Regions from separate parts of the Photobacterium sp. J15 genome, predicted to be linked through region 3. Evidence: riboswitches for the same ligand, from Rfam matches in the RefSeq annotation. Region 3 holds a riboswitch; each other region holds the start of a gene.
The links. Region 3 has a riboswitch for thiamine pyrophosphate ahead of thiM (hydroxyethylthiazole kinase). Riboswitches for the same ligand answer to the same signal wherever they lie in the genome.

Region 1 (7,636 bases), on a different contig from region 3:
TGTCGCGGTAAATGACCTGACGCTGCAGGTTCGAACTGTCCACCTCATCATCATCAGCAATCATGAGGTGACCGATACCAGCCCCGGCCAAATACAAAGCCGCGGCAGAACCCAGCCCACCGGCACCGACCAGCAGCACCTGGGCCTGCGCCAGCAATTGCTGCCCTTGTTCACCAACTTCGGGCAGCATTATTTGGCGGTTATAACGCAAAAATGCCTGATCACTCAGCATCCGTTGCATCCTTGGCTGGCTCATGACGCACGAGCAGCTGATTAAAGTCGTCTAGAGCGGCTTTAGGATCTTCGGCCTGGGTAACAGCCCGGACAACCGCGATACCATTCACTCCGGTACGCCAGACTTTTTCAGCCCGACTCAAATCAATACCGCCAATGGCAACAGTCGGAAACGCCTCGCCAATCAGCTTGTGATACAAGGCTAAACGGTTAACACCCTGCGGCTTGGATGGCATCTCTTTGGTGGTGGTCGGGAAGATATGGCCTAAGGCAATGTAGCTTGGGGAAAATTCAGCAGCACGCAGGATTTCATAATAACCATGGGTAGAAAGACCCAGACGCAAACCGGCTTGCTGGATAGCAACCAAATCAGCGGTATCCAGATCTTCCTGCCCCAGATGAACACCGTAGGCCTTGTGCTCTACAGCCAGCTGCCAGTGATCATTAAGATATACCTGCGCCTGATGTGCTTTGCCGGCTGCGATCACCTGTTTGATCTGAGCTTCCAATGTCGACTCGTTTTCATCTTTGATCCGCAGTTGAGTAGTCGCAACTCCCAGATCCAACAAGCACTCAACCCACTCGGCCGAATCCACTACCGGATATAGCGCAAGCTTCGCCGGATCTGTCGCTGCAAACGGCTCAACAGCCGCTTCTTTGCAAGTCCACCCCAAGTCTTCTGCTTCTGGGTGGTTAGCCGTTAAAGCTCGGGGAAACAGCTCACGGCTCATCGGCCAGCCAGTTTCACCATAACCATCCATGTGGCTTTCCATATAGCCACGAGCATGAGCCCGGGCCAGAGTCACCGCATCCTCCAGCGGAAAATCCAGTGCCAGCGCAACCATCAGCATCGCACGCTGCGGCTCACTGGCACCGGCGTGGTGACAATACACGGCTCTGGCTTCACCATTGTGGTGCCAGATATCAATACACCCTTTCTCAGTTGGCAGGCCGCTGACAATTAAATTTGGTTTTTGGGCAACCTGCTGCTGCATTTCACTTACCGACGGATAAGGTGCAATCCACTGATCCAATACCTTATACCCGGTAATATCAGCCCCATCCGGGTTAAACACCAGACTGAACTGACGCTCTTCGAACTGAATGTCGACTGTTTCCGACTCGCTCCAATCCACACTGACCTGTTCTCCCAACTGGTACTTATCAGCAGCAGCCAGCAAGGGTTCCACATGCATCAGCAACGGTGTCAGGCTATCGGGCAAACATAAAGAGCTCATTGACGATCCTCTTGAATAGGGTGGTACAACTCACTACCCCGGGCGCGGAATTCAGAGGCTTTCTGCTGCATTCCCTGTAATGGTTCATCAAGTACTTTAATTTCCAGCTCATTGTTGTGTTCAAGATTGCTGGCGTAATCGCGTACTTCCTGGGAGATCTTCATTGAACAGAACTTTGGTCCGCACATTGAGCAGAAATGAGCCACTTTACCGGATTCCTGGGGTAGAGTTTCATCGTGATAGGCTCGGGCCGTATCCGGATCCAAGCCTAAATTAAACTGGTCTTCCCAGCGAAACTCAAAGCGCGCTTTCGACAATGCATTGTCACGCACTTGCGCTCCCGGATGACCTTTCGCCAAGTCTGCCGCATGGGCACACAACTTGTACGTGATCAGACCCACTTTTACGTCTTCTTTATTAGGCAATCCAAGATGTTCTTTGGGAGTGACATAGCAAAGCATGGCGCAACCATACCAGCCAACCATCGCCGCACCGATCCCGGAAGTAATATGGTCATAACCCGGAGCGATGTCCGTAGTCAGCGGGCCTAAGGTATAAAATGGTGCTTCATGGCAATGCTTGAGCTGCTCTTCCATGTTTTCCCTAATCATATGCATCGGCACATGTCCCGGCCCTTCAATCATCACCTGTACATCATATTCCCAGGCAATTTTGGTCAGTTCACCAAGGGTTCGCAGTTCACTGAACTGCGCTTCATCATTGGCATCAGCAATGGATCCCGGACGCAGGCCGTCTCCTAAGGAAAGGGAAATATCGTATTGGGCACAGATCTCGCAGATCTCTCGGAAATGGGTATAAAGGAAGCTTTCCTGGTGGTGAGCCAGACACCACTTGGCCATAATCGAACCGCCTCGTGACACAATTCCTGTCACTCGCTTTGCGGTCATCGGGATGTAACGCAGCAGAACACCTGCATGAATTGTAAAATAATCAACACCCTGTTCGGCTTGCTCCAGCAAAGTATCGCGGAAGACATCCCAATTAAGGTTCTCGGCAATGCCGTTCACTTTCTCCAACGCCTGGTACATAGGCACAGTACCAATCGGCACCGGACTGTTACGGATTATCCACTCACGGGTTTCGTGAATATTGCGCCCGGTGGACAGATCCATCACCGTATCGCCGCCCCAGCGGGTCGACCACACCAATTTTTCAACTTCTTCTTCAATGGATGAACTGACGGCGGAATTACCGATATTAGCATTGACCTTAACCAGAAAGTTACGGCCGATAATCATGGGCTCAGATTCAGGGTGGTTAATGTTCGAAGGGATGATGGCCCGGCCAGCCGCCACTTCCTGGCGGACAAACTCCGGCGTAATATCTTCAGGCAGGTTTGCGCCAAAGCTAATACCCGGATGTTGCAGATTCAGAGTGGAATCTCGATATTTTTCCCGCCCCATGTTTTCACGGATCGCAATAAACTCCATCTCCGGAGTGATCACCCCTTGGCGGGCATAATGGAGCTGAGTAACCCGATGCCCCGGCTTCGCTCTGCGGATACAAGCTCGTTGACTAAAACGCAGCTCATCCAGCGTATCATCAACCAAACGGCTCAGAGCATAATCAGAACTCAGCCCGTCCAGCAGCTCGGTATCATTACGCTCTGCTATCCACGCATCCCGGACAGAAGGCAAGCCGGCATAGATATCAATGTCGCAATCAGGATCGGTGTAATAACCGGATGTGTCATAAACCCGTATCGGTTCATTGGGCTCATAAATCGGGTTTGATTTGGATCCACCAACAAGGCTATCCGACAGCGTTATTTCACGCATCGGCACCTGAACATCAGGACGGCTTCCTTCCACATACACCTTACGGGATTTCGGGTAAGGCTGGACGGTGAGTGAATCAATAAATTGTTTAGCTTCCAGTCTCGCTTGTTTGCGATTCGACATAGCAATTTCCTTTCATCTTATTAGAGGGAAGTTGCTTGACGGATGGGTGCATAAACAAGAGGCATACACTTAGGGTGTACAGCGTCGTCTGAATACTGCGGCTACGGCCGATCGATTTCGATGGTGTAGCTAGACAGATGAATTGTCTCTTGTTCCCTTCGCAGGTATTAGCCCGATCAGGTTCTACGGATCCCGCAAAGCGGTCTCAGCCAAATGGCACTCCGACAAGTTAAGTGATGAGTATAGGTAAGCACCTTACAGGCAGCAAGCGTAATTCACATAAATTATTGAACTTAAGCCCAAACAAAAAAGGCCGCACATTTGTGCGGCCTAAGAATTATTTACTGAACTTTTTCGCTAAATTTTTCAGAAGTGATGAATGAGTTTCTCGCAATTCACCCAGTTTATGGGTAATCGTCGGTGCTCCGTCTAAATCAAACAACTTAGGTACAGCCACTCGCTGAGAAGAATAGATGCCGGTATGGCCACTAAAGTAGTAAGCGGTATAACAGGCAATCGCAAAATAAAGCATATGGTCGGCACCAAACAGCTCGACGCCCATAATGGTACAAGCAAGCGGAGTGTTAGTCGCCGCAGCAAAAACAGCGAGGAATCCAAGCGCAGCAAATAAATCAACCGGCGCACCAAGTATCCATGCCATGGTGTTACCCAAAGTCGCACCAACAAAGAACAGCGGTGTCACCTCCCCGCCTTTATACCCGGCAGCCAAGGTAATCGCAGTCAACAGCAACTTAAGCAACCAACTGTACCACTCTGCACCACCTTCATGGAAAGCACTTAAAATACTGACGCCACCTTCACGACTTGAGTACACACCAAGGCCTATATAGTCATAGTTACCAATCAGGTGCACCGCCCCAATAACAATCAAACCTCCGACAACCACAATCAGGTAAGGGTTTTTAAGTGTTGCCTTGAAGATATCTTTAAACGCATGGGTAAGCTCACCGAACAGGTAACCCGCCAAACCAAATGCAATGGCAGCCAGAACAATTTTCGCCACCATCAGAATATCGACCTTCACCGCATGCTCAAACAAGGTAATGGTCTCAAGGAAGTCGATCCGATAATGGGTATGGTGTGCACCCCAAGCACTACATACAACATCAGCGAGGATAGCGGCAAACAGAGCAGGAATAATCGCGTCGTAGCGCAGACGCCCAATAGCCAGCACCTCAAGCGCAAAAATCGCTCCGGTCAATGGAGTACCGAATACAGCACCAAATCCGGCTGCAACACCGGCAATTAAGATCAGGCGGGTGTCTGCTTCATTCAGCTTGAAACAACGAGCCAGCCAGTGCGTCGTTGCACCACCGATTTGCACGGCCGTCCCTTCACGTCCGGCAGAACCACCAAACAAGTGAGTGATGACTGTTGTGATTAATACCAACGGCCCCATTCGGGTTGGAATACCAGCTCCCGGCTCATGAATTTCATCCATGATCAGGTTATTACCACCCTCTGAGTTTTTACCCAGATTCCGGTAGCAATAAACAATCACAATCCCGGCTAACGGTAACAGATATAGCAGCCAAGGGTTATCAATCCGGGTCTCAGTAGCGAAGCTTAAGCTCCAAAGGAAAAAGGCGTTAAGAGAGCCAACAATAACGGCAACAGGAATTATAAGAAGTGTCCATCTTAGGATCTGGACAAAAGTTTTGGGGTTAGCGCTTAGTGGGTGTGCCATACCAGTTATCTATCATTACAAAGTTAATTCTTCAGGATAGACGTTATGGCAAATGATTTAGCCCTACCATAGACGGATCTATCCTACTACAGCAGGAGTCATCATCTCAGTAGAGCGGTTAAAGGTGGAACTCCATCACCCGTAATGAACATGGCTGTTCATCAACAAAAGGGAATGCTAACGGGAAATACAGCAAGCAACAAGCTTAAATTTTGCCTTCAGGCAGTAAAATAGCTTTTGCTTGATATAAAGCAGGAAAGGTCACAGAAACAAAAACCAGCATTTAACCGGGACGCGTAATCTGAAGCTTCATAGATGGCAGAGAAGAAGGGATTCGAACCCTAACTCGCGCTGTTTTTGGTATCAGGGGGATCCGCTGCTCTGTCAATTGGAGCTATAAACGAAAAAAGCCTCAGCATTTCTGCTGAGGCTTCAAAGATGGCAGGGGTGGAGGGATTCGAACCCCCAACACGCGGATTTGGAATCCGCTGCTCTGCCAATTGGAGCTACACCCCTGTAGTCGTTTTTAAGACTTAACTTTGTCTGAATAAGTGGCGGAGCGGACGGGACTCGAACCCGCGACCCCCGGCGTGACAGGCCGGTATTCTAACCAACTGAACTACCGCTCCACTCAGGATTAACGTTCGTTCACAACGCTAACCTAAATTGGAAGCCTGGCGATGTCCTACTCTCACATGGGGAGGCCCCACACTACCATCGGCGCTATTACGTTTCACTACTGAGTTCGGCATGGGATCAGGTGGGTCCATAATGCTATGGTCGCCAAGCAAAATTCTTACAATCTCGGAAAATCTGACTATGTTCTCGCACTACATTCAAGTGCTCATGGAGTCCTATAAAACCCCTTGGGTGTTGTATGGTTAAGCCTCACGGGCAATTAGTACAGGTTAGCTCAACGCCTCACAGCGCTTACACACCCTGCCTATCAACGTTCTAGTCTTGAACAGCCCTTCAGGATACTTAAAGTATCAGGGATGACTCATCTTGAGGCTCGCTTCCCGCTTAGATGCTTTCAGCGGTTATCGATTCCGAACTTAGCTACCGGGCAATGCGTCTGGCGACACAACCCGAACACCAGCGGTTCGTCCACTCCGGTCCTCTCGTACTAGGAGCAGCCCCTCTCAATCATCCAGCGCCCACGGCAGATAGGGACCGAACTGTCTCACGACGTTCTAAACCCAGCTCGCGTACCACTTTAAATGGCGAACAGCCATACCCTTGGGACCGACTTCAGCCCCAGGATGTGATGAGCCGACATCGAGGTGCCAAACACCGCCGTCGATATGAACTCTTGGGCGGTATCAGCCTGTTATCCCCGGAGTACCTTTTATCCGTTGAGCGATGGCCCTTCCATTCAGAACCACCGGATCACTATGACCTGCTTTCGCACCTGCTCGAACCGTCATTCTCGCAGTCAAGCGGGCTTATGCCATTGCACTAACCTCACGATGTCCGACCGTGATTAGCCCACCTTCGTGCTCCTCCGTTACGCTTTGGGAGGAGACCGCCCCAGTCAAACTACCCACCAGGCACTGTCCTCACCCCGGATAACGGGGCCAAGTTAGAACATCAACACTACAAGGGTGGTATTTCAAGGACGGCTCCACAGATACTGGCGTACCTGCTTCGAAGCCTCCCACCTATCCTACACATGTAGGGTCAATGTTCAGTGCCAAGCTGTAGTAAAGGTTCACGGGGTCTTTCCGTCTAGCCGCGGGGACGCAGCATCTTCACTGCGATTTCAATTTCACTGAGTCTCGGGTGGAGACAGCGTGGCCATCATTACGCCATTCGTGCAGGTCGGAACTTACCCGACAAGGAATTTCGCTACCTTAGGACCGTTATAGTTACGGCCGCCGTTTACCGGGGCTTCGATCAAGAGCTTCGACCTAAGTCTAACCCCATCAATTAACCTTCCGGCACCGGGCAGGCGTCACACCGTATACGTCATCTTTCGATTTTGCACAGTGCTGTGTTTTTAATAAACAGTTGCAGCCACCTGGTATCTGCGACTGCCGGCAGCTCCAAGAGCAAGTCTCTTCACCGCCAGCAGCGTACCTTCTCCCGAAGTTACGGTACCATTTTGCCTAGTTCCTTCACCCGAGTTCTCTCAAGCGCCTTGGTATTCTCTACCTGATCACCTGTGTCGGTTTGGGGTACGATTCCTTACTATCTGAAGCTTAGAGGCTTTTCCCGGAAGCATGGCATCAATGACTTCACTGCCGTAGCAGCTCGACATCGGGTCTCAGCCTGATGTATTCCCGGATTTGCCTAAGAATACAGCCTACACCCTTGAACCAGGACAACCGTCGCCTGGCCCACCTAGCCTTCTCCGTCCCCCCATCGCAATAGTAAGAAGTACGGGAATATTAACCCGTTTCCCATCGACTACGCCTTTCGGCCTCGCCTTAGGGGTCGACTCACCCTGCCCCGATTAACGTTGGACAGGAACCCTTGATCTTCCGGCGAGGAGGTTTTTCACCCCCTTTATCGTTACTCATGTCAGCATTCGC
Region 2 (7,636 bases), on a different contig from region 3:
GCAGAAATCAAACAAAAATCCCATATGGAGACAGTATAACCATGGCAGGTACATATAAGATTGCCGTTCTACCGGGTGACGGTATTGGCCCTGAAGTCATGCAGCAGGCACACAAGGTGCTGGCTGCGGTTCAGGAAAAATTTGGCTTTAGCCTTGAGTGCAATGAATACGATGTCGGCGGCATTGCCATCGACAACCACGGCTGTCCGCTGCCGGACTCAACCCTGAAAGGCTGTGAAGCTGCCGATGCCATTCTGTTCGGCTCGGTTGGCGGCCCGAAATGGGAACACCTGCCGCCGAATGACCAGCCGGAACGCGGTGCCCTGCTGCCGCTGCGCAAACACTTCCAGCTGTTCTGCAACCTACGTCCGGCCCAGATCCACACAGGCCTGGAGCGCTTCTCGCCGCTTCGGGCTGATATTTCCGAACGCGGCTTCGACATTGTGGTAGTACGCGAACTGACCGGCGGCATCTACTTCGGCCAGCCGAAGGGCCGCGAAGGTGAAGGTCCACTGGAAAAAGCCTTTGATACCGAGGTCTACCACCGTTACGAAATCGAACGTATCGCCCGGATCGCGTTTGAGTCCGCCATGCTACGCAACAAGAATGTCTACTCAATTGATAAAGCGAATGTGTTGCAAAGCTCTATCTTATGGCGCGAGGTAGTGGAAGACGTTGCCAGGGACTATCCGGAAGTCACCCTGAACCACATGTACATCGACAATGCGACCATGCAGCTGATCAAAGATCCTGCCCAGTTTGATGTCATGCTGTGCTCCAACATTTTCGGCGACATCATCTCCGACGAATGCGCCATGATCACTGGCTCGATGGGCATGTTGCCGTCTGCCAGCCTGAACCAGGACAAATTCGGCATGTACGAACCGGCAGGCGGCTCTGCACCGGATATTGCAGGCAAGAACATTGCCAACCCGGTAGCTCAGATCCTGTCCGCTGCCCTGATGCTGCGCTACAGCCTGGGTGAAGAACAGGCCGCCCGTGCCATCGAACAAGCGGTATCCCAAGCGCTGGAAGCCGGCGAGCTGACAGCCGATCTGGCAGGTAGCAGCCCGGCACTGAGCACCAGTGAAATGGGCGACAGGATCGCCGCCTATATCCGCCAGGCCTAACGATAACAAGGAGCAATCGAGCAATGTCAAACACACAAGCAAAAGCGCCGAAGACGCTGTATGAAAAAGTATACGATGCCCACGTTGTTGTCGCGGCACAAGGCGAGAACCCGATCCTGTATATCGACCGCCATCTGGTGCACGAAGTAACTTCACCACAGGCTTTTGACGGCCTGCGTGAAAAAGGCCGCCAGGTACGCCAGACCGGCAAGACCTTCGCCACCATGGATCACAACGTATCGACCCAGACCAAAGACATCAAAGCCTCCGGCGAAATGGCCCGGATCCAGATGGAAACCCTGGCTAAAAACTGCAAAGAGTTCGGTGTCACCCTGTACGACCTCAACCATAAATACCAGGGTATCGTCCACGTTATGGGGCCTGAGCTGGGCATTACCCTGCCGGGCATGACCATTGTCTGCGGCGATTCCCACACCGCAACTCACGGCGCGTTCGGCTCACTGGCCTTCGGTATCGGTACTTCTGAAGTTGAACATGTGCTGGCAACCCAGACCCTGAAGCAGGCCCGTGCCAAGACCATGAAAATTGAGGTAAAAGGCAAGGTAGCACCGGGGATCACCGCCAAGGATATTGTGCTGGCGATCATCGGCAAAACTACCGCGGCAGGCGGTACCGGCCACGTCGTCGAGTTCTGCGGCGAAGCCATTACCGACCTGACAATGGAAGGGCGGATGACCGTCTGCAACATGGCCATTGAACTGGGTGCCAAAGCCGGACTGATCGCGCCGGATCAAACCACCTTCGACTACATCAAAGAGCGTCACTTTGCCCCGAAAGGTGGCAACTTCGAGGCCGCAGTCGAATACTGGAAGACACTGAAAACTGACGAAGGCGCCCAATTCGACACCGTTGTGACTTTAGATGCCAAAGACATCAGGCCTCAAGTGACCTGGGGAACCAACCCGGGCCAGGTGATAGCCATTGACGAAGCCATCCCGTCGCCAGAGAACTTCACCGATCCGGTAGAAAAAGCCTCGGCAGAAAAAGCGCTGGCCTACATGGGGCTGGAAGCCGGCAGAAAGCTATCAGATTTTAACATCGACAAAGTGTTCATCGGCTCCTGCACCAACTCCCGAATTGAAGATATCCGTGCCGCTGCTGCAATCGCCAAAGGCCGCCAGGTTGCCCCGAACGTCCAAGCGCTGGTTGTGCCGGGCTCCGAGCAGGTCAAAGCCCAGGCCGAAAAAGAAGGGCTGGACAAGATTTTCATCGAAGCCGGTTTTGAATGGCGCCTGCCGGGCTGCTCTATGTGCCTGGCAATGAACAATGACCGCTTAGGCCCGGGCGAGCGTTGCGCTTCGACCAGCAACCGTAACTTCGAAGGCCGTCAGGGCCGTGACGGCCGTACCCACCTGGTCAGCCCAGCGATGGCTGCAGCCGCGGCCTGCGCCGGCCATTTTGTTGATATTCGTACCCTGGAAACCGCAACGGTAACGGCATAAGGAGAGGAAAAAATGACAGGTTTTAAACAACATACCGGTTTGGTCGTTCCTCTGGATGCAGCCAATGTCGACACCGATGCCATTATTCCGAAACAGTTTCTACAGAAAGTCACCCGAACCGGTTTCGGCAAGCACCTGTTCCATGACTGGCGTTTTCTTGATGATGCCGGGCAGCAGCCAAATCCGGATTTTGTCCTGAACGCTCCGCGCTACCAGGGAGCCAGTATTTTGCTGGCGCGGGAAAACTTCGGTTGCGGCTCATCACGAGAGCACGCTCCGTGGGCTCTGGCAGATTACGGCATAAAAGTGATGATCGCCCCGAGCTTCGCCGATATTTTCTACGGTAACGCCATCAACAACCAGATGGTGCCGGTACGCCTGACCGAACAGGAAGTCGATGAGATTTTCCAGTTCATTGAAACCAACGAGGGTGCCGAAGTTACGGTAGATCTGAAGAGCATGACCGTCACTGCCAACGACAAGGAATACCGTTTTGAAATTGACGAATTCCGCCGCCACTGCCTGCTGAACGGCTTGGATAACATCGGCCTGACCCTGCAGCATGAAGACAAAATCGCCGAGTATGAAAGTAATATCCCGGCTTTTCTTGCCTGACTATTCAGCCACACACCTGAATAGTTGATAAAAGTAAGCAGTAACAAACTCACGCCCCGGTTCATTCTCCGGGGCGCTTTCTTTTCTATCACTTATACCAAACGGAACAATAACCTTTTTTCATCACCTGTTTTCTTCTCCATAATTAATTGCAGAAGAAACAAATGAAAGACATTCGCCCCTGACAGGGTCATCTGGTATACCAAAATGAATAATTTGCTCTGACTAAGGACAGCCCATGCGACTGCTACTTACTTTTATCCTGCTTATCTCCTCTGCCCTGAGCCCGGTACTGGCGGCCCCCAAAGCCGACCTGTGGCCATTCTGGCAAAAAAGCAACGAGACAAACACAGCGATGATTGACCACAGCCGCTGGCAAAAGATGCTGGACACCTATCTGGTGGAGCTGCCCCAACAAACCCTGTTTCGCTATCACGCAGTCTCCGATAACGACAAATGGGAGCTTGACCGCTACATTCGCCAACTTGCGACCATCGATCCCCGTCAGTATTCAAAACCGGAGCAGTTTGCCTATTGGGTCAACCTTTATAATGCCCTGACCGTACGACTGATCATCAATAACTACCCGATCAAATCCATCACCAAACTCGGCGGCTTCTTCAGCTTCGGGCCATGGGATGAGGAGCTAATCACGGTTGCCGAGCAGGCGTTGTCACTCAATGATATAGAGCATCGCATCCTGCGCCCGATCTGGCGTGATGCCCGGATTCACTATGCGGTAAACTGCGCAAGCCTCGGCTGTCCGGACCTGCAACCCGTCGCCTTTACAGCCGACAACACGGAAACACTACTCGAACAGGCCGCCAGCCGTTTCATAAACAGCCCTAAGGGCGTGGAAATCAACGGCAACCGCATTCAGCTGTCATCCATTTATGACTGGTACGGCAATGACTTCGGCTCACAACGCGATCTGCAAAAGCACCTCAACCAGTACCACAAAGGACAACCTCTGCAACTGAATAATGTCAGCTACGACTATAACTGGTCACTCAATGAGGCGAAGTGAGCACAAACTAATTAACCATATAATCTGACAGTTATTTTTCAGCCTGCCCTGTATCGGCACAACCGTCACAGATGCGGATCAATATTCTGCGTACACTCTTGTATTGCGCTGGCAACCAGCGACATAGCGCATTACAATAGCTCTCGTTCTCATTGGGGTGTCCGACCTAAACCGGACTGAGACTGCAACCGCAGAACCCACTGAACCTGAACCAGATCATGCTGGCGTAGGAATTGAGATAATACCGACCACAATCAAGTGTCAGCGTCGCAGCACGATGCCGGACGCCTTTTCTCAACCCTGTGCCGCTCATATTTATCCCCCTTGCGGGAAGCAAGGGTATTTAGGAGCGCATAGTGAACAAACTTCTTCCGACTTTAACCCTGTCGCTGATGGCTGGCTCTGCCATGGCCGCAGAGACCCTGACTGTCTACACCTACAGCTCATTTGCCTCAGACTGGGGACCGGGCCCGGCGATTGAAAAAGCCTTTGAGGCTCAGTGTGGCTGTGACCTGGAATATGTCGCGCTGGAAGACGGCGTATCGATCCTCAACCGCTTGCGCCTTGAAGGTAAAGGTACCAAGGCAGATATCGTGCTGGGGCTGGATAACAATCTGTTGAGTGAAGCGAAGAAAACCGGCCTGCTGGCTGAACATAACGTTGATACCAGTAAAGTCACCCTGCCAAACGGCTGGACGGACACCACATTCGTCCCTTATGACTACGGCTACTTCGCCTTTGTTTATAACTCAGAAAAGCTGGCCAATCCGCCGAAAAGCCTGAGCGAACTGGTTAAGCGTGACGATCTCAGCATCATCTACCAGGATCCGCGTACCTCTACTCCAGGCCAGGGCCTGATGCTGTGGATGAAATCTGTCTATGGTGACAAAGCTGATGCCGCCTGGCAGCAACTGGCGAAAAAAACCGTTACTGTCACCAAAGGTTGGTCCGAAGCCTACAACATGTTCCTGAAGGGCGAATCAGATCTGGTGCTGTCTTACACCACATCTCCGGCTTACCACATCATTGCCGAAAACGAAGGCAAGTATAAAGCCGCTGACTTCAGCGAAGGCCACTATATGCAGGTCGAAGTCGCCGCCAAGCTCAAGAACAGCCAAAATCAAAAGCTGGCCGATAAGTTCCTGTCGTTTATCCTGACGCCGGAATTCCAGTCGGTGATCCCAACTGGCAACTGGATGTATCCTGTCACCGAACAGGCGCTGCCGAAAGGCTTTGAACAGCTGACACTGCCAGCTAAATCACTGGAATTCAGCGCCGAGGAAGTGGCCGCTCAACGTCGTGGATGGATCCGTGAATGGCAACATGCCCTGACCCAATAATGGCTACCGACCTTTGAATACCCGCGTTACCCAAATTCTGCCCGGCATCGTCTCTGCCGGGCTGATTGTCACTCTGGTGCTCTGCGCTATCTCAGCCCTGATCAGCCAGGCCAACGAACTCAACCCGTTCTTCATCTGGCAGGATCCTTACCTGCGCCATGTCGCCGGCTTCAGTTTCTATCAGGCCCTGTTATCCACGATATTGAGTGTGATCCCGGCCATCCCCGCGGCATATGCCCTGTCACGGCGAAACTTTCCCGGACGCAGCCTGTTATTACGTTTGTTTGCCATGACTCTGGTGCTACCTGTGCTGGTTGCGGTATTCGGCCTGCTGGCGATTTATGGTAAGAGCGGCCTGCTGGCTGAACTGTACCAGCATTTCGGAGAATCCCTGCCATTCTCTGTTTATGGTCTCAACGGCATACTGCTGGCGCACGTTTTCCTTAACTTCCCGCTGGCAACCCGACTGTTACTACAGAGCCTTGAAGGGATCCCGTTCGAGCAGCACCAGCTAGCTGCCCACCTTGGGATCAAAGGCTGGCATAAGTTCCGCTTTGTCGCCTGGCCCAGGCTGCGCCAGCAACTGCCCCATGTCATAGGCCTGATCTTCATGCTTTGCTTTACCAGTTTTGCGGTGATCATGTCGCTGGGCGGCGGCCCTAAAGCCACCACGATTGAGCTGGCTATCTATCAGGCCTTGCGCTACGACTTTGACCTGGCCGGCGGTGCCATCCTTGCCCTGTGGCAGATGTTGATTTGCAGCAGTCTGGTGCTGATAACCCAGCGTTTTACCAAACCATTGTCGACCATGAGCGGCTCGGTATCCCGCCAACCGGAGAACTATCTCGACAGCTGGCAGGCAAAATCCTGGGACTGGCTGTGGATCGGCTTTGCTATTCTGCTGGTACTGCCCCCGATCCTGGCGGTTATCAGTGCCGGCCTGAACAGTAAGCTACCGACCCTGCTGGCAGAACCAGCACTGTGGCAGGCCGTAGCAAACTCGCTGAAAATTGCCCTACTTGCCTGTGTCCTGGCGGTCACCGCCGGGGTTGCGATCCTGCTGGCCAGCCGCCAATGGCGAATTGAGAAGAAAACACTACCCGCAGATGGTATTGAGCTGCTCGGCACCATTATTCTGGTCACGCCGGGACTAGTTCTCAGCACCGGGATTTTCCTGCTGCTGCGCCGGTACACCGATGCCTTCGAAGCCGCCTTCTGGGTGGTCGTCGGAGTCAACGCCCTGATGGCGCTGCCCTATGTAATTAAAACCCTCAGTCAGCCAATGCTGCATCTGGCCCAGCAATACAACCCACTGTGCCAGAGCCTGGGCATGCACGGACTGTCACGCCTGCGTCTGGTCGAGTGGCGCGCCCTGCGCAAACCACTGGCTCAGGCGCTGGCAATTGGCTTTGTACTCTCGCTGGGCGATCTGGGAGCGATAGCCCTGTTTGGCAGCAGAGATTTTCAGACCCTGCCGCTTTATCTATTCCAACTGATGGGCAGCTACCAGATGGATGCCGCCGCCGTCGCAGCCTTAATCCTGCTGCTCCTGAGCCTGGGACTTTTTACCCTGGTTGAAAAAATACTGATCCGGACACCATAATGCTGACCCTGAAGCAACTTAGCCACCATTACGCCCAGACAGGCCAGCCTACGCAGGCCGAACGTACGCGATACACCTTTGACCTTGAAGTTGAGAAAGGCGAAATCGTCGCCCTGCTCGGCCCGAGCGGGGCTGGCAAAAGCACCCTACTGGCGATGATAGCCGGCTTTCTGATGCCAGACAGCGGTAGCCTCACCATTGCCGGTCAAGCTATCAAGCACCAACCGTCTTCTGAGCGGCCGCTTTCACTGCTGTTTCAGGATCACAACCTGTTTCCCCACCTAACAGTATTCGAAAATATCGGCCTAGGAATACATCCGGGACTAAAACTCAGCCAGGAAGATAAGGACAACATTCAGGCCGCGGCTGCCAGAGTCGGCATTCAACAATATCTGGATCGCCTGCCGGAGCAGCTGTCCGGCGGCCAGAAACAACGTGTGGCACTGGCCCGCTGCCTG
Region 3 (7,636 bases):
TTTGCCAGCCCGACCAATTTAAGACATGCAATAAAAACAGTCATCACCCCAAAGATGTCACGAAGATATGCCAACATTTCGGGAGATTACAATCCGATTCACCTTTGCAGTTTGCTGTCTCGGCTTTTTGGCTATAAAAAGCCAATAGCGCATGGGATGTATATGGTCGGCCAATTAATGGCAGACCTGGATGCACCTGTTAAAAAAGCTGCCTTTGAATTTAATCGCCCGGCATTGCTTCCGACAGAATTACTGATGGTTAAAGACTCAAATATGCTGATGATGACAAGTGAGAGCGGCAAACCGGTTGTAAGCGGGTACATGGAAAACTGACGGCTTTGGAAATTGTCCGAACAACATCCAAAATAGATGGTCCGGACAATTGTTTTTAACCCCCAAAAGGCTGCCATTAGGACAATACTTCCATAAGAGCACGAGCAGCTTTTCTCGGACATTCGGCATGACAAATTGCCGAAACCAGCGCAACACCATCGACATTGGTGGCAATAACTGCATCAAGATTTGACGCATTAATCCCGCCTATTGCCACAATGGGGAAAGCACTTTGCGCGACGGCATGACTCAGGCCATCAATGCCCCACTCCTTCTTAATGTTAGCTTTGGTCGGGGTAGCAAAAATCGCACTCAGTCCAAGGTAGTCGACAGGCAAAGATTCAGCCTCAGCCAGTTGCCGTTCATTTTCAACAGAAAGGCCGAGCAACTTGTCTTTACCGATTAACCGGCGAGCCATTTCAACAGGCATATCGGACTGGCCCAGATGTACACCATCGGCATCTACAGCCAGTGCCACATCGACACGATCATTGATGATCAACGGAACACCGGTGCCCTGCAAGATTGTTTTCACTGCCGAGGCCCTTTCGATAAAAGCACGCACATCACCATGCTTTTCCCGAACCTGTACCATGGTCACCCCGCCCGTGACAGCTTCTTTAACAACGGTCTTTAAGGTATCCAGATCCTGTTGATCATCAGTAACAAGATATAAACGATACGGACTCATTCTTTACTCCCCAAAACTAAACCAGCTTTAGGCGCTGAACCAGCGTCTCTTCATCAAGCTGATACAAGGCATCCAGCAAATTAAGCTGCAAAGACCCCGGACCTTGCGACTGTTCTGCCGCTATTTCACCGGCCACACCTAGAATGGCCGCCGCCGCTAATCCGGTCTCTTCTCCGACCGCGGCAAAAGCCCCGGTCAGTGCACTCAGGGTGCATCCCATACCGGTAACATAAGGCATCATGGTATGGCCATTACGCAATTGAGCCTGTCCTTCATTGGTGACAACAAAATCAACCTCACCGGAAATAACCACACTGCATTGGTATTCCCCGACCAAATAGCGCGCCGCATCCACTGCTGCTTCACTGCTATCGAGAGCATCCACTCCTTTGTTCTGTCCTTTCTCGCCTGCAAGAGCGATAATTTCAGACGCATTACCCCGAATAACCAGCTTATTGGCCGCCTTCGCAATCTGGCGAGAGGTTTCTGTTCGTAAGCGGCTGGCACCGCAGCCGACAGGGTCGAGCACTACCGGTTTATTATTAAGATTTGCCTGTTCAACAGCGAATACCATACGCGGCGTCCATACACTGTCCAGGGTACCGATATTGATAACCAACGCGCCGGCAAAAGCCATCATTTCCGTCATTTCCTCACGGGAATGCGCCATGATAGGTGAAGCTCCAATCGCCAACAGCGCATTGGCGGTATTATTCATTACAACGTAGTTAGTAAGGTTTACGACCAGTGGTTTCTGCTCACGAACCGCTTGCAGGGCTTGAATTATGGTTTGTGTGTTCATGCTGTCCCTCAGAAATTGCAGTTATTAATTCCGGTGGCTAAATTCCGGAGGCTAATAGGGAGAACCTGAAGGAAGCGACAGATATGAATGCTGTGACTGGATTTGGCATATCGGGCTCCTGGGACTGACGCACAGGATCCTGCCCGAGCCAAAGATGTTAAGAGGTATAAATCAAACAATCATTAGCAAGACACATAGTTCCCTACGCCAGTATTAACTGAATCAGGTTCAACGGGTCTCGCAACGTGCGATCTCAGCCTTTCGGCACCCCGACTATCTGTCCGGATAATAACAAGTTTTATTGAAAGAACAATAGATAAAACCAAAGCTTATAATGCCTATCAGTACACACTCAAAACCGAACAAGCAATCATGGCAAAACAATATCATGCAGCAAACCTTCCCCCTGGTCGGTAATAAACTCCACAAAAGCATCGCTGAGAGCTGTCTGTACCCGATTGGGAGAGCGAACCAAATGCCAGCGAGTCATAATCGGAAACCCTTCTACAGGTAAAGCCACTAACTCATCACCAACCTCGGGCTTTAAGGCATACTCAGACAAGATCGAGATCCCCAAATCGGCAAGCACACAGTGCTTAATCGCTTCATTACTCTCAATAACCATTCTTGGTTTTAGCGCAAGATTTAACTGCTCAAAATGGCGATCAATCGCATACCGTGTGCCCGAGCCGGGCTCTCGGCTAATAAACGGATATTCGCACAGCTCAAATGGCTGTATTTTCTTCATGGCAGAGAGGGGATGGCAGCGGTGTGCAATGGCGTATAAAGGGTTGGGCAGAAAGCTGATCGCCAACTTTTCCATTTCATCAGAGAGAAGACTGAACAGATATATGTCGTCTTTTTCCTGAAGATATCTTTGCCGGATTTTCTCCCGGTTACCGACTTTAAGTTCAATATCAATCAAAGGGTAACGCTGGCAAAACATCCCCACTAAATGCGGTATAAAATATTTGGCGGAAGTAACAACTGCGATACGCAACGTTCCGGCTTTAAGCTCATTAAGCGCAGCCAGCGATATCTCCAATCGATCCAGCAACTCAAATAACGCCTCACCATGTCGGGCAACAACCGCGGCGGCCTCAGTAAACACCAGTTTTCGTCCAACCTGTTTGTATAACCGAACGCCCAACAGCTCCATCAACTGCTTGAGCTGAATAGAAATCGTTGGCTGGGTGAGGTTCAACACCTCAGCTGCTTTAGTCACAGAGCCGAGTTCATAGACAGTTAAAAACACCCGTAATGGCTTAATAACATTGAATCTGTTGCGTAAATGCTGAGGCATACCACCTCCGGCGATGACAGATATATAGATTCTAATCTATGCAAACCATGTTAATTATTAATTATATTTTAACATTCAATTGCGTCACATTAGGTCTGTCACCACAGCTCCGCGACCACCGGCTCGCTATCCAAGCAGGAGGAATTATGACTTTCAGACGCATATTAGTTCCAGTATTACCGGAACAAGATCTCGGTCCTTCTTTTCATCAGGCACTGGAGTTTGCCAATAACTACGATGCTAGCCTGACGCTGCTCACTGTTATCGAGGATTTAGCCGAACTTAAAGAGCTGGCAAACTATTCCATTACCACCCTGGATCTATTGGATAAAACAACCCGGGCTTTCTACCATCAGCTAAACGCCCACACTCATGAGCTAAAAAAACAGTACCCGAAAATTACGTTCTCAACGCTAATCCGAATAGGCATCCCCTTCATTGAAATAATCAAAGCGGCTAACGAAAACCAGACCGAACTCATCATTATTGATACCCATCACCACGACAAAACAACGACATGCCAGTGGGGCAGTACCACTCGTCACCTAATGCGTAAATCCAACATTCCCATCTGGTCGGTACACGAAAAACAGCAAAGCAAAAGCATCGAGCGTGTCGTTGCTGCAATAGATGTCACGACCTCATCCAGTGCTGACTTTAATGAAAAAATCATCAGTATCGCTCATGAATTCAGTGCCATTTGCCAGGCGGAGCTCCTCCCCTGCCATGCATGGCGACTTGAAACTGAGGGATACCTCCGGAAATGGAATAGTTACACAGACCTGGATATAGCACTGGTAGCCAAACAGTTAAGGCAAGACCGTGCAGATCGGCTGAAATCATTAATTGCACCTTATGAGGCCTCAGGCACGCCAATCAACATACGAATGCTGGAGGGGGATCCCAAGCAAATTATTCCCCAATTTGTGAAACAGGAAGACATAGATTTGGTTGTACTAGGCAGCCTGTCGCGCACCGGTATCGCCGGGTTACTGATGGGTAATTCCGCTGAGTATATGCTTGATGCCCTGAAATGTTCTGTTGTTACCATTAAGCCCGATGATTTTAGCTCGCCGGTTTTAAGCTAACACCGGAGAGAAACTATGAAGATAGATGAAAATGACACCTTCTCAAAAAAGCTGGAAATCGTGATTCACTGGTCCGTAAGAGCACTGTCGATTCTGATGGTATTGGTTATTGTGATGGGGGTGATTGATGTGGCATGGACGCTCTATCAAAAGTTAATCACGCCACCTCTGTATATTCTGACCATCTCAGATATGCTGGCGACTTTCGGCGCTTTCATGGCGGTGCTAATAGCCATTGAAATTGTCATTAACATCACGATTTACCTCAGGGAAAATGTCATCCATGTCAAAATTGTCATGGCAACAGCACTCATGGCGATAGCTCGGAAAGTTATCATCATTGATGCTGATACTGCCGATGCCATGTACATTATCGCAGTCGGAGTTGTAGTACTGAGTATGAGCATAGGTTACTGGCTCATTCACCAACTACCGAGAAAAAATCATATAGAGGAGTAATGACATAAATAATCAGAATTCAAAAAACCGGTCGCAACCATAAATAAAGCCTGATTATGGAATCATCAGGCTTTTTATTTTTGAATCAAAAGTTTTTCAACCCATAGAAACTACGACTTAATTCAAAGCTTTAACGCCTTAAAACTATCTAATCAGTTAGAAATTAAGATTGATTAAATATTCATGGTTATAACAGATAACTACCTCTGATTAAAAGAGTAACACCATCGAACATTAATAAAGGCCAAGATCCTTTTTAAGGAATTCCGAAAACTCTTCTGAGCAAACAACTCTTCTTTTATTTTTCACCCTCTTTTCAAACGGTATAAATAAGAATTTCACTACAGCTAGCATTCTTGACATCACTTATCCTCCCGGTATATTTTCTTAGACGAGACAATATCAATATATAGTTTTATTAATGTCATCAACCTTGCTTTAATGTGTGACTTTTTCATCTGGTAAAGCTTCCAATGAAACGCTCTCATCACTCAGTTAGCTTTTAATTTAAACTCAATGATTGAGATATTGATTAACCGTAATTAATTTATATATTATTAATCATTGATAACCCAAATGGTTTTCACTGAACACATTGTTACTGAGAGGGAACAATTCAAGTGCTTGATACCTATAATGAACTACTTACCTTTGCTTTTATATGTAAAACATTGTCTATTACAGAAACAGCTCAGGAACTGAAAAAATCAAAAGCCCATGTCAGCCGCCAACTGGCAAACCTGGAAAAGCGCATCGGTACAACTCTTGTTTATCGTACAACCCGAAGCCTGACATTAACTGAAAATGGATTAGCACTTAAAAGTGACGCAATTTCATTACTCAATGCTTCCCAACAACTGGACTATAAAGCAAGTTCGTTATCAAGCGGTATCAGCGGACGTTTCTGCATTACGATTCCGACATCAATCGCGACATCGATTTTTTCAGAAGTGCTTTCAGGATTAAATAAGCAATTTCCCAAAGTAAGCTTTGAAATTGTTGTCAGTAATAATGTCGAACCTTTACTAGATAAGAAAATTGATCTCGGAATCCGAATTGGAGCAGTCGACGAAAAATTAGTTGCTCATAAGGTTGGCTCTTATCGCACGGTTTTTGTCTCATCAAACAAAGAAGATAAAAACAGACAAATCAATGAATTAACTCTAGTTGTAAACTCTTTTCCGTGTACACCAAGCTTTAACCTAAAAGTTGAAAATGAATTATTGAACGTTAATAGTTTCAAAGACACCATTTTTGTCAATGAAACCGCAACTCAATTATCTTTTATCAAAAATGGCCTGGGTGTTGGATTGATTCCTTCATATATCCTTTCCGCCACTATGCATGATAAGTTATTTCAAATCCTGCCTGAACACCGTGGCAAAGAAGTCGATTTATACATCACCTACCCATATCAGACACCACTACCTGAAAAGCTATCTAAAATATCGGCTTACTTAAAAGACGAGCTAAAGAAATACCTGAATCAATAAGCAAATTAGAAGAAGAGGAGCTCATTCGCCCAAAAGGCGAACACAGATTAAATGCATACGAAAAAGCCCTGTCTTTCGACAGGGCCTTAATCAGTGGCGGAGCGGACGGGACTCAACGCGCACGGCCAGTGCCGCGACCAAGAGAACGTAGGACTCTCGGGAGCGGAAACCACATACGAAAAAGCCCCTGTCTTTCGACAGGGGCTCTAATCAGTGGCGGAGCGGACGGGACTCAACGCGCACGGCCAGTGCCGCGACCAAGAGAACGTAGGACTCTCGGGAGCGGAAACCACATACGAAAAAGCCCCTGCCTTTCGACAGGGGCTCTAATCAGTGGCGGAGCGGATGGGACTCAACGAGCACGGCCAGTGCCGCGACCAAGAGAACGTAGGACTCTCGGGAGCGGAAACCACATACGAAAAAGCCCCTGTCTTTCGACAGGGGCTCTAATCAGTGGCAGAGCGGACGGGACTCAACGCGCACGGCCAGTGCCGCGACCAAGAGAACGTAGGACTCTCGGGAGCGGAAACCACATACAAAAAAGCCCCTGTCTTTCGACAGGGGCTCTAATCAGTGGCGGAGCGGACGGGACTCGAACCCGCGACCCCCGGCGTGACAGGCCGGTATTCTAACCAACTGAACTACCGCTCCAATTCTGTTTGAAGCCCGGCTTTCGCCCAACTTCTAGAATGTGGCGGAGAGATAGGGATTTGAACCCTAGATACGCTACAAACGTATGCCGGTTTTCAAGACCGGTGCTTTCAACCACTCAGCCATCTCTCCGTAAGTGCTGCTAATAATACTGGGCTATTTAAATGCTGTAAACCCTCAAAATTACTAACTGCTCATCTTTTGTGCCCAAAAGACTGTACCCGATCATTCCTCAGTCAAAAGCCCCCAAAATTAATAGAAAAGCCCCCGAGCAATGATGTTTCGGGGGCTTTTTTTCTAATCAGATAACCTTTACAGGCTCATGATTTTTTTGAACTCTTCTTCAGAGTATTTCTTTTCTGTGCTCTTAGTCAGGTCTGTCATCATCTTATAGCGAATTTCTGTCGCCATAGATAATGTACGCTGCAGCTGGCCGTATGAATAATCAGAAGCCATGTTAAGCGCAGCCTGCTTGTCTGACTTATAAAGTGACTTCAGCGTCATATCCAAATTGCTGACCTGCTTGTACAGTTTTGATTCTTCCTTATCCCATGTTTCTTTCAGCATTGGCAGGTACTTATCAGGGTTTGCTGATGCCAGTGCTGTCAGGCTGCGGAACTGCCAGTAAGCCGACTGATCGGTGTACGTATCGCTACCTGTCTGATAAGGCGTTGGATACTCCTGCAGACTAGAGTAGATTGGCACTAAAACCGATTCAGGCAATACACCGAAGCTCTGCCAGATCAGGCCCTGAAGCTCAAACGGCATTTCTTTACGAAGCTGAATAATGTGGGATTCAAGCTGGCGATCAACACG

Region 1: linked by a shared signal. The riboswitch ahead of thiC (phosphomethylpyrimidine synthase ThiC) and the one ahead of thiM (hydroxyethylthiazole kinase) in region 3 are both predicted to bind thiamine pyrophosphate.
Region 2: linked by a shared signal. The riboswitch ahead of thiB (thiamine ABC transporter substrate binding subunit) and the one ahead of thiM (hydroxyethylthiazole kinase) in region 3 are both predicted to bind thiamine pyrophosphate.

The regions. Positions count from the first base shown of each region.
Region 1 is NZ_CAWMUI010000001.1:55,661-63,296, reverse strand. Features, by position in the region: gene AACQ93_RS00310 (HesA/MoeB/ThiF family protein) at 1-232, opposite strand, end outside; gene thiE (thiamine phosphate synthase) at 222-1,472, opposite strand; gene thiC (phosphomethylpyrimidine synthase ThiC) at 1,469-3,394, opposite strand; TPP riboswitch at 3,531-3,628, opposite strand; gene AACQ93_RS00295 (voltage-gated chloride channel family protein) at 3,732-5,102, opposite strand; fluoride riboswitch at 5,188-5,251, opposite strand; tRNA gene AACQ93_RS00290 (tRNA-Trp) at 5,542-5,618, opposite strand; tRNA gene AACQ93_RS00285 (tRNA-Asp) at 5,655-5,731, opposite strand; rRNA gene rrf (5S ribosomal RNA) at 5,775-5,890, opposite strand; rRNA gene AACQ93_RS00275 (23S ribosomal RNA) at 5,980-7,636, opposite strand, start outside.
Region 2 is NZ_CAWMUI010000001.1:3,398,427-3,406,062, forward strand. Features, by position in the region: gene leuA (2-isopropylmalate synthase) at 1-39, shown strand, start outside; gene leuB (3-isopropylmalate dehydrogenase) at 42-1,130, shown strand; gene leuC (3-isopropylmalate dehydratase large subunit) at 1,154-2,593, shown strand; gene leuD (3-isopropylmalate dehydratase small subunit) at 2,606-3,208, shown strand; gene AACQ93_RS15165 (DUF547 domain-containing protein) at 3,447-4,235, shown strand; TPP riboswitch at 4,379-4,485, shown strand; gene thiB (thiamine ABC transporter substrate binding subunit) at 4,628-5,575, shown strand; gene thiP (thiamine/thiamine pyrophosphate ABC transporter permease ThiP) at 5,589-7,178, shown strand; gene thiQ (thiamine ABC transporter ATP-binding protein) at 7,178-7,636, shown strand, end outside.
Region 3 is NZ_CAWMUI010000002.1:152,932-160,567, reverse strand. Features, by position in the region: gene AACQ93_RS17610 (MaoC/PaaZ C-terminal domain-containing protein) at 1-333, shown strand, start outside; gene thiE (thiamine phosphate synthase) at 410-1,024, opposite strand; gene thiM (hydroxyethylthiazole kinase) at 1,041-1,826, opposite strand; TPP riboswitch at 2,009-2,108, opposite strand; gene AACQ93_RS17595 (LysR family transcriptional regulator) at 2,197-3,129, opposite strand; gene AACQ93_RS17590 (universal stress protein) at 3,276-4,217, shown strand; gene AACQ93_RS17585 (phosphate-starvation-inducible PsiE family protein) at 4,233-4,676, shown strand; gene AACQ93_RS17580 (LysR family transcriptional regulator) at 5,297-6,169, shown strand; tRNA gene AACQ93_RS17575 (tRNA-Asp) at 6,744-6,820, opposite strand; tRNA gene AACQ93_RS17570 (tRNA-Ser) at 6,862-6,952, opposite strand; gene AACQ93_RS17565 (C69 family dipeptidase) at 7,133-7,636, opposite strand, start outside.